Regions from separate parts of the Pedobacter sp. N23S346 genome, predicted to be linked through region 1. Evidence: riboswitches for the same ligand, from Rfam matches in the RefSeq annotation. Region 1 holds a riboswitch; each other region holds the start of a gene.
The links. A riboswitch is a leader RNA that binds a small molecule or an ion and turns the genes downstream of it on or off. The one in region 1 is predicted to bind S-adenosylmethionine.
Positions count from the first base shown of each region.

Region 1 (2,269 bases):
TGATAAAACACCACCAAAACCATTGCTCAGGTATTTTTTTGCAAGATTATGATAAGGGCTGCTGGCCAAGCCAGGGTAATTAACTTCCTTCACTAATGGATGATTCTCTAACCAGGTGGCGAGTTCCAAAGCATTGTCTACATGGCGTTGCACGCGAAGCGACAAAGTTTCCAATCCTTGTAATAAAAGAAATGAATTGAAGGGTGAAAGGGCAGGACCCAAGTCTCTCAGACCTTCGACACGGGCACGAATAATGAATTGGATGTTCCCGAAAGGACCGCCGATGCCGAAAACATCATTAAAAACCAATCCATGGTATCCTTCGGATGGTTCCGTGAATTGCGTGAATTTTCCATTTCCCCAGTTGTAGTTTCCACCATCTATAATAACGCCACCAATACTGGTTCCATGTCCGCCGATCCATTTAGTAGCAGATTCTACTACAATGTTTGCACCGTGCTCCAATGGTTTAAATAAATAACCACCAGCACCAAAAGTATTATCAACAATAAATGGGATATCAAATTTCTTAGCAATGGCAGCAATTTTTTCGAAATCAGGAACACTGAAAGATGGGTTTCCTATGGTTTCTAAATAAATCGCCTTAGTTTTTTCTGTAATTTTTTGTTCAAACTCCTCCGGAACATCAGGATTTGCAAAATCAACCTGAATGCCCAAACGTTTAAAAGTGACTTTGAATTGGTTGTAGGTTCCGCCGTAAACGTGCGAAGAGGAAACAATCTGATCACCTGCTTCCAGAATATTATGTAGCGCAATAAATTGAGCCGCCTGGCCAGATGCAACTGCCAATGCAGCCACTCCGCCCTCTAAAGCCGCAATTCTTTTTTCAAATACATCTGTGGTTGGATTCATCAGGCGGGTGTAGATGTTGCCAAACTCCTTCAAAGCAAACAGGTTTGCACCATGCTCGGCATTTTTAAATCCGTAAGAAGTAGTTTGATAAATAGGGACTGCTCTTGAACCAGTTGTTGGATCTATTTCCTGACCGGCATGTAACTGAAGGGTTTCAAATTTATATGAAGCTGACATAATTTTAATAAGTAAAGGAGTGGTTAACTGTTAAAGGAATAAGTTTTTCGTGCTTTCGATGATCATCTTAAGATTTCAAAAAAAGAAAAATCTAGGTTAGGGGCGTATCCTGAATAATCAGGACCTTCCAGTTTGAAAATAAACAAATGAGGAAGTTTTTTAAATTACTATATGCAACAGCACATACAAGTAATTACCTGCATATCGCAACAAATAAACGGAATAGAAGAAATTTCTATTTGTTTTGGTTTAAGACTTGGTTCGCCCTGCGATTGAAAATTTAATGCATTCATCAGTTTTTAATTTATAGCACCAAATAACACCATGTTAATTGGTCAGGAATTGGCACCTTCTCTTTCTGAGGGTTGCCAGTGGGTCATGGAGCCAGTCTCTCGCCACTTCTTTATAAATCAATCTGACTAGATTGACTTTTATTTTAGCTTGCCGCCAAATAATATTTCAAATGTGAGAATTTAATTTGAATACACAAAATAAAATTTTGAAAATTTAATAAATTAATGTTTTTGAAGCTTTTAGTTTCTTAAAAATTGACCTCATCAATAATTAATAAGAAATTAACGGTTAATATTTTAAGTTTGTATAACCTATTTAAATCTAAATTGTTAATGAAAAACGCTAAAATAATCTGTTTTGCGCTGTCAATATTTTTTGCCAGCATCAATAATACCCACGCGCAGTTCGGCGGGCTTAAAGACAAACTTTTAAAAGTGGGTACGGCCCAAGGTGCAAAGGCACTTGGTGTAGATAAATTTTTAAAACAACCAGGTGCAATCACCACCAGTTTTGAAGATGTGAATCGAGAGGGCGAAATGATGCCTGATTTTAAAGCAACCTTAAAAGCCCAACCGCTATATTTATTACCGAAAAATCCGGATGGAGGCTATGTACTTTGTGAAGGACTTTATGAAATGGCCAATAAAAGTTATTGCCTTATGGCAGGTACTTTTGCGCCTTCAAAAGGTGATGGCTACATGTTCGCGCCGGTATTGGGATCGAAAGAGGCAGTAGTTATTGCAATTATTAAAAGTGCAGAAAAACATCCCGAAGTAGAGCAGCATGATATCCAGGCATTGTTATGGACGATTATTGCCCGTACCAGGTTTGCCAATTATAACGGACAGGTGAAGGTTACTGCATTGAAGTTATTAAGTCCACAACAAATTACCATGCTTGAAGGCGGCGCTTTGGGCGTGCTTCC
Region 1 covers NZ_JBLYEE010000002.1:595,283-597,551, reverse strand. The annotation lists gene ACN1CD_RS06360 (O-acetylhomoserine aminocarboxypropyltransferase/cysteine synthase family protein) at 1-1,050, opposite strand, end outside; SAM riboswitch class I at 1,352-1,462, opposite strand; gene ACN1CD_RS06355 (hypothetical protein) at 1,677-2,269, shown strand, end outside.

Region 2 (2,269 bases), on a different contig from region 1:
ATCGCCGGTAATGCGTAAAAATGTTCCGGAGATTTTGTTGCCATCTTGTTTGAACAGTCCGACAGCATTTTCGTCTTTCCCATTTGGAGATTTAAAAGTAACGTCATACTTGCCAGAAAAATCTGCTGCTGCCGCTTTACCAGTTGATTTGAAGCGATAATTTTTTCCTCTTGTTGCACTTACGGCCAAGGGTGTTCCGGATCGATCTTGTTTCCGTAATGTTCCAACCAGTGAATCGCCTGAAATTTTAAAAGCAAGTTCATTATCAAACTGATCTAAAGAAACTAAGATAGAATCTGAAGTCTGCTTTACGATGCCTCCTTCAAAACGTTCTTCCGCATTTAAAAATACTAAATGAGGTTTGTCTATACTCTTGGTAATTTCAAAATTAAATGGTACTTCTATGCCTGGTTTAATCTCAAAAATACCTCGCCAGTTGCCACCTGGCGCAAATGCAGTGCTTAATTTATGTTGAGCAGGTAATTGTTTTTTCTGGGTTTGTGCTTGTAGATTTTGTGCAAGTGTAAAAGCAAATAGCAGAAATAATGATGATTTTATATTCATGGGATGTTTTAATCTATTGATAATACGACAAATGTAAGCATCAAATGAGCGGAGAAAAAATATTTTCAATAAAATCTATAGAATTTGTAGTCATTATGATTTTTATATTATCTTTGCGCCAGTTATTTTAAAATACTTATCAAGAAAGGTGGAGGGAATGGCCCTGTGAAACCTTAGCAACCAGTTTTAAAAAGACATGGTGCTAATTCCATCCCAAAGCAATTTGGGTAAGTTAAGTCAGTTGAATGCAAAATATTATTGATAATATATGAGAGCACTCCTGATTTTACAGGCGTGCTTTTTTTATAAGCCAGATTTGCAAAACCTGATAAGTAGTGATGTAGCGTTAAAAGAAATTTGATGGAAAAAACTAACAAAAAACAATTAATTCAAAAAGTAAATTTCGGAACCTTTTTAAGTCTTCGAATGTGCAGTGGTATTTATTGCTGTAGCAGCTGATAAATACCAGACTATCCCACTCCAATTAAATAATTATTCATGTCTGTAAAAAAATCGCCTAACAGCGAAATGGAATTGCTTTGTCCGAATTTTTTGCATTCACCATTTTAAATGATCATTAATCAACACTAAATTATGTTTAAGAAAATAAAGCTGCCGGCGATATTCTTTTTGCTATTGCTTTCAAATTTCGTTCAGGCGCAAAACATCGCAGTTTCCGGAACAGTAAAGGGCGCTTCCGGTGAGACCCTGCCAGGCGTTTCGGTATTTGTAAAAGGGACTAAACAAGCGGTAACCACCGATAATAATGGTGCATTCAGTATTTCAGTTGCCGGAAAAAACACGCTGGTTTTCTCTTATATTGGTTTTACTACCCGCGAAATAGAAGTAACCGAAGCAACGAAAACTTTGGTGGTAACGCTCAGCGACGGTGAAAATGCGCTCGATGAAGTGGTGGTAACGGCTTTGGGTATCTCCAGACAAAAGAAATCTTTGGGTTATGCCGTTCAGGAATTAAAGGGCGAAAGCTTAACCGAAGCACGGGAATCCAACCTGGTTAACGCACTTGCTGGTAAAGTAGCCGGAGTTAGGGTAACAAACAGTCAGGGTGATATGGGTTCTTCCCGGGTGGTCATCAGGGGAGAAACTTCTATTTCTGGTAACAATCAGCCCTTGTTTGTGGTGGATGGAATTCCGGTAGATAACTCGCAACTTAATTCTGCTGGCGCGAGAGATTATGCCAATGCCATTTCAGATATCAACCCGAACGATATTGAATCCATCAGTGTGCTAAAAGGCCCGAATGCTGCGGCATTATACGGATCCAGGGCTGCAGCGGGTGTGATCATCATCAAAACCAAAACCGGAAAATCGAAAAAAGGCTTAGGGATTTCCTTCAATTCAAATGCGGTAATTGAAAGTTTATTAACCTTACCAAAATATCAGGATGTATTCGGACAAGGATCTGAAGGGAAATTTAGTTATGTAAATGGAAGAGGTGCAGGTGTAAACGATGGTGTGGATGAGAGTTGGGGCCCGAGAATGGATGGCCGTTTAATTCCTCAGTTCTTTTCAAAAGGAGTAGCTGTTCCATTTGTAGCCAATCCGGATAATGTGAGAGATTTCTTCGAAACAGGATATTCTTTGGCGAATGGTTTATCTATAGAAGATGCGAGCGATAAGTTTGATTACCGTTTATCATACAATAACCTGAAACAGGTAGGTATCGTGCCGAATTCTGGTCAGG
Region 2 covers NZ_JBLYEE010000003.1:268,868-271,136, forward strand. The annotation lists gene ACN1CD_RS07940 (peroxiredoxin family protein) at 1-564, opposite strand, end outside; SAM riboswitch class I at 698-803, shown strand; gene ACN1CD_RS07945 (SusC/RagA family TonB-linked outer membrane protein) at 1,159-2,269, shown strand, end outside.
Region 2: another riboswitch for S-adenosylmethionine. It lies ahead of ACN1CD_RS07945 (SusC/RagA family TonB-linked outer membrane protein); the one in region 1 lies ahead of ACN1CD_RS06360 (O-acetylhomoserine aminocarboxypropyltransferase/cysteine synthase family protein).

Region 3 (2,269 bases), on a different contig from region 1:
ATGTGATCAGGGAGTTTAAAGATAATAACATTGATTATTACATCAACTTTGGAGGAGCTTTCGATAACCTGCCCTGGCGTACCTTAAAACCGTTACAGTTCTTTAAGAAAGTTGAAGAAATGCTGACAAAAAGACTGAATTAAAGTATTATTTTTAAAATCATTTAAATACACAAATAAAAATGGAACAACAAAATTATCAATATCAAGGCAATAGTGTTTTCGTACAGGAAAACTCAGTGTCTAAAAAATTCTTTGCCAGCGTATTCTTATGGATGTTCGTTGCATTAATCGTTTCAAGCGTTTCTGCATTTGTATTGGCAAATTCTCCGGGAATCTTATCTTACTTAGTAGCTGAAAAAGGATTTACCGTATTGGGATACATCGCTATTTTTGCACCACTTGGTTTAGTCATGCTGATGGGGGCCGCCATGCAAAGGTTATCATTCCCTGCTTTAGTGGGAGTTTTTCTGTTGTATTCTTTGCTAACAGGCGTTATGCTAGGTTTTATCCTTTTAATTTATACCTCCACCTCTATCGCCATTTGCTTCGTTGCAGCAGCAATTATTTTTGCTGTTATGGCAGTAATGGGCTATACTACAGATGTTGATTTGAGTAAATTCGGGCCAATCTTAATGGCCGGAGTAATTGGCTTAGTTGTAGTAAGTCTGATCAACTTCTTTATCGGTAGCGAAACTTTGAACTACATTTTAGGCTTTGTTGGTGTGGCTATTTTTACAGCGCTTACCGCTTACAAGGTCCAGGAAATTAAAAGAATAGGCGAAGGTTTGGATGAAAGCGGAAATGAAATTGCATTGGCCGACAGCAAAAAATTAGCCATAATGGGTGCCTTATCGCTTTACATCACGTTCATTAACTTATTTCTATCTCTTTTGCGTTTATTTGGAGGCAGAAGATAATTCAATAAAAATTCCTAACCATCGGATTTCATTGGTTTTAGGTTAACAACAAAACATTATTTTAAAGGCTATGCATTTTTGCATGGCCTTTGTAATTTTATTTGGTAACGAAGCGATAAATTTTGGAAATGATGTTGCTTTGTTGCATTTTTGTATGCTTATTAAGAAAGACGGAGGGATTAGACCCAACGAAGTCTTAGCAACCTGTGCCAACAAGGTGCTACATTCTAATCTCGGTTAACCGGGAGAAAGATAAGTTAAGGAAGTACTATCCATGTGCCAACTTTTTGAATAAGCCTTTTTTGAGATTTGAGAAATTAGATTTGAGATTTGAGGCCAATTATAAATGTCTTAATTTCTCATATCTCTCCTCTCGTCTCTCACATCTAATAACAGAATGAGCATAAGAGCAGAATTAGAAAAACGTATTTTAGTAATCGACGGTGCGATGGGCACTATGATTCAACGTTATACACTTACCGAAGAGGATTTTAGAGGAGAACGGTTTAAAGATCATCCCTGCGACGTAAAAGGCAATAATGATTTGCTTAATATTACCCGTCCGGATATTATTAAAGCCATCCATCTCGAATATTTGGCCGCTGGTGCAGATATCATCGAGACCAATACCTTTAGTACGCAAAGGATTTCCATGGCTGATTATCAGATGGAAGATCTGTCGTATGAATTAAGTTATGAAGGTGCAAGAGTGGCAAAAGAGGCAGCCGATGAGTTTATGGCAGCTAATCCAGATCGTAAATGTTTCGTAGCCGGTGCCATTGGTCCAACGAACAGAACCCTTTCCATGTCGCCTAATGTAAATGATCCCGGTTACCGGGCAGTTTATTTTGATGAATTGGAAGCCGCTTATTATGAGCAGGTACGTGGTTTGGTAGATGGTGGATCGGATGTATTGCTGATTGAAACCATCTTTGATACCTTAAATGCAAAAGTGGCCATTGTGGCTATTAAAAAATATGAAGAAGTAATTGGGCGTAAACTGGAAATCATGATTTCTGGTACCATTACCGATGCTTCGGGTAGAACTTTATCCGGACAAACGGCTGAAGCTTTTTTAAACTCCGTGATGCATGCGAAGCCATTGAGTATTGGTTTTAACTGTGCCTTGGGTGCGAAAGAAATGCGTCCGCATATTGAAGAGTTAGCTGCAAAAGCAGGATGTTATGTTTCAGCTTATCCAAATGCAGGTTTGCCAAACGAATTTGGTGCTTATGATGAGCAACCCCATGAAACTGCCCATTTAGTGGATGATTTTATCGCTTCTGGCTTCGTAAATATTGTGGGTGGCTGTTGTGGTACAACGCCTGAACATATCGGCTGTATTGCAGC
Region 3 covers NZ_JBLYEE010000005.1:308,848-311,116, reverse strand. The annotation lists gene ACN1CD_RS11760 (hypothetical protein) at 1-143, shown strand, start outside; gene ACN1CD_RS11755 (Bax inhibitor-1 family protein) at 182-919, shown strand; SAM riboswitch class I at 1,075-1,178, shown strand; gene metH (methionine synthase) at 1,317-2,269, shown strand, end outside.
Region 3: another riboswitch for S-adenosylmethionine. It lies ahead of metH (methionine synthase); the one in region 1 lies ahead of ACN1CD_RS06360 (O-acetylhomoserine aminocarboxypropyltransferase/cysteine synthase family protein).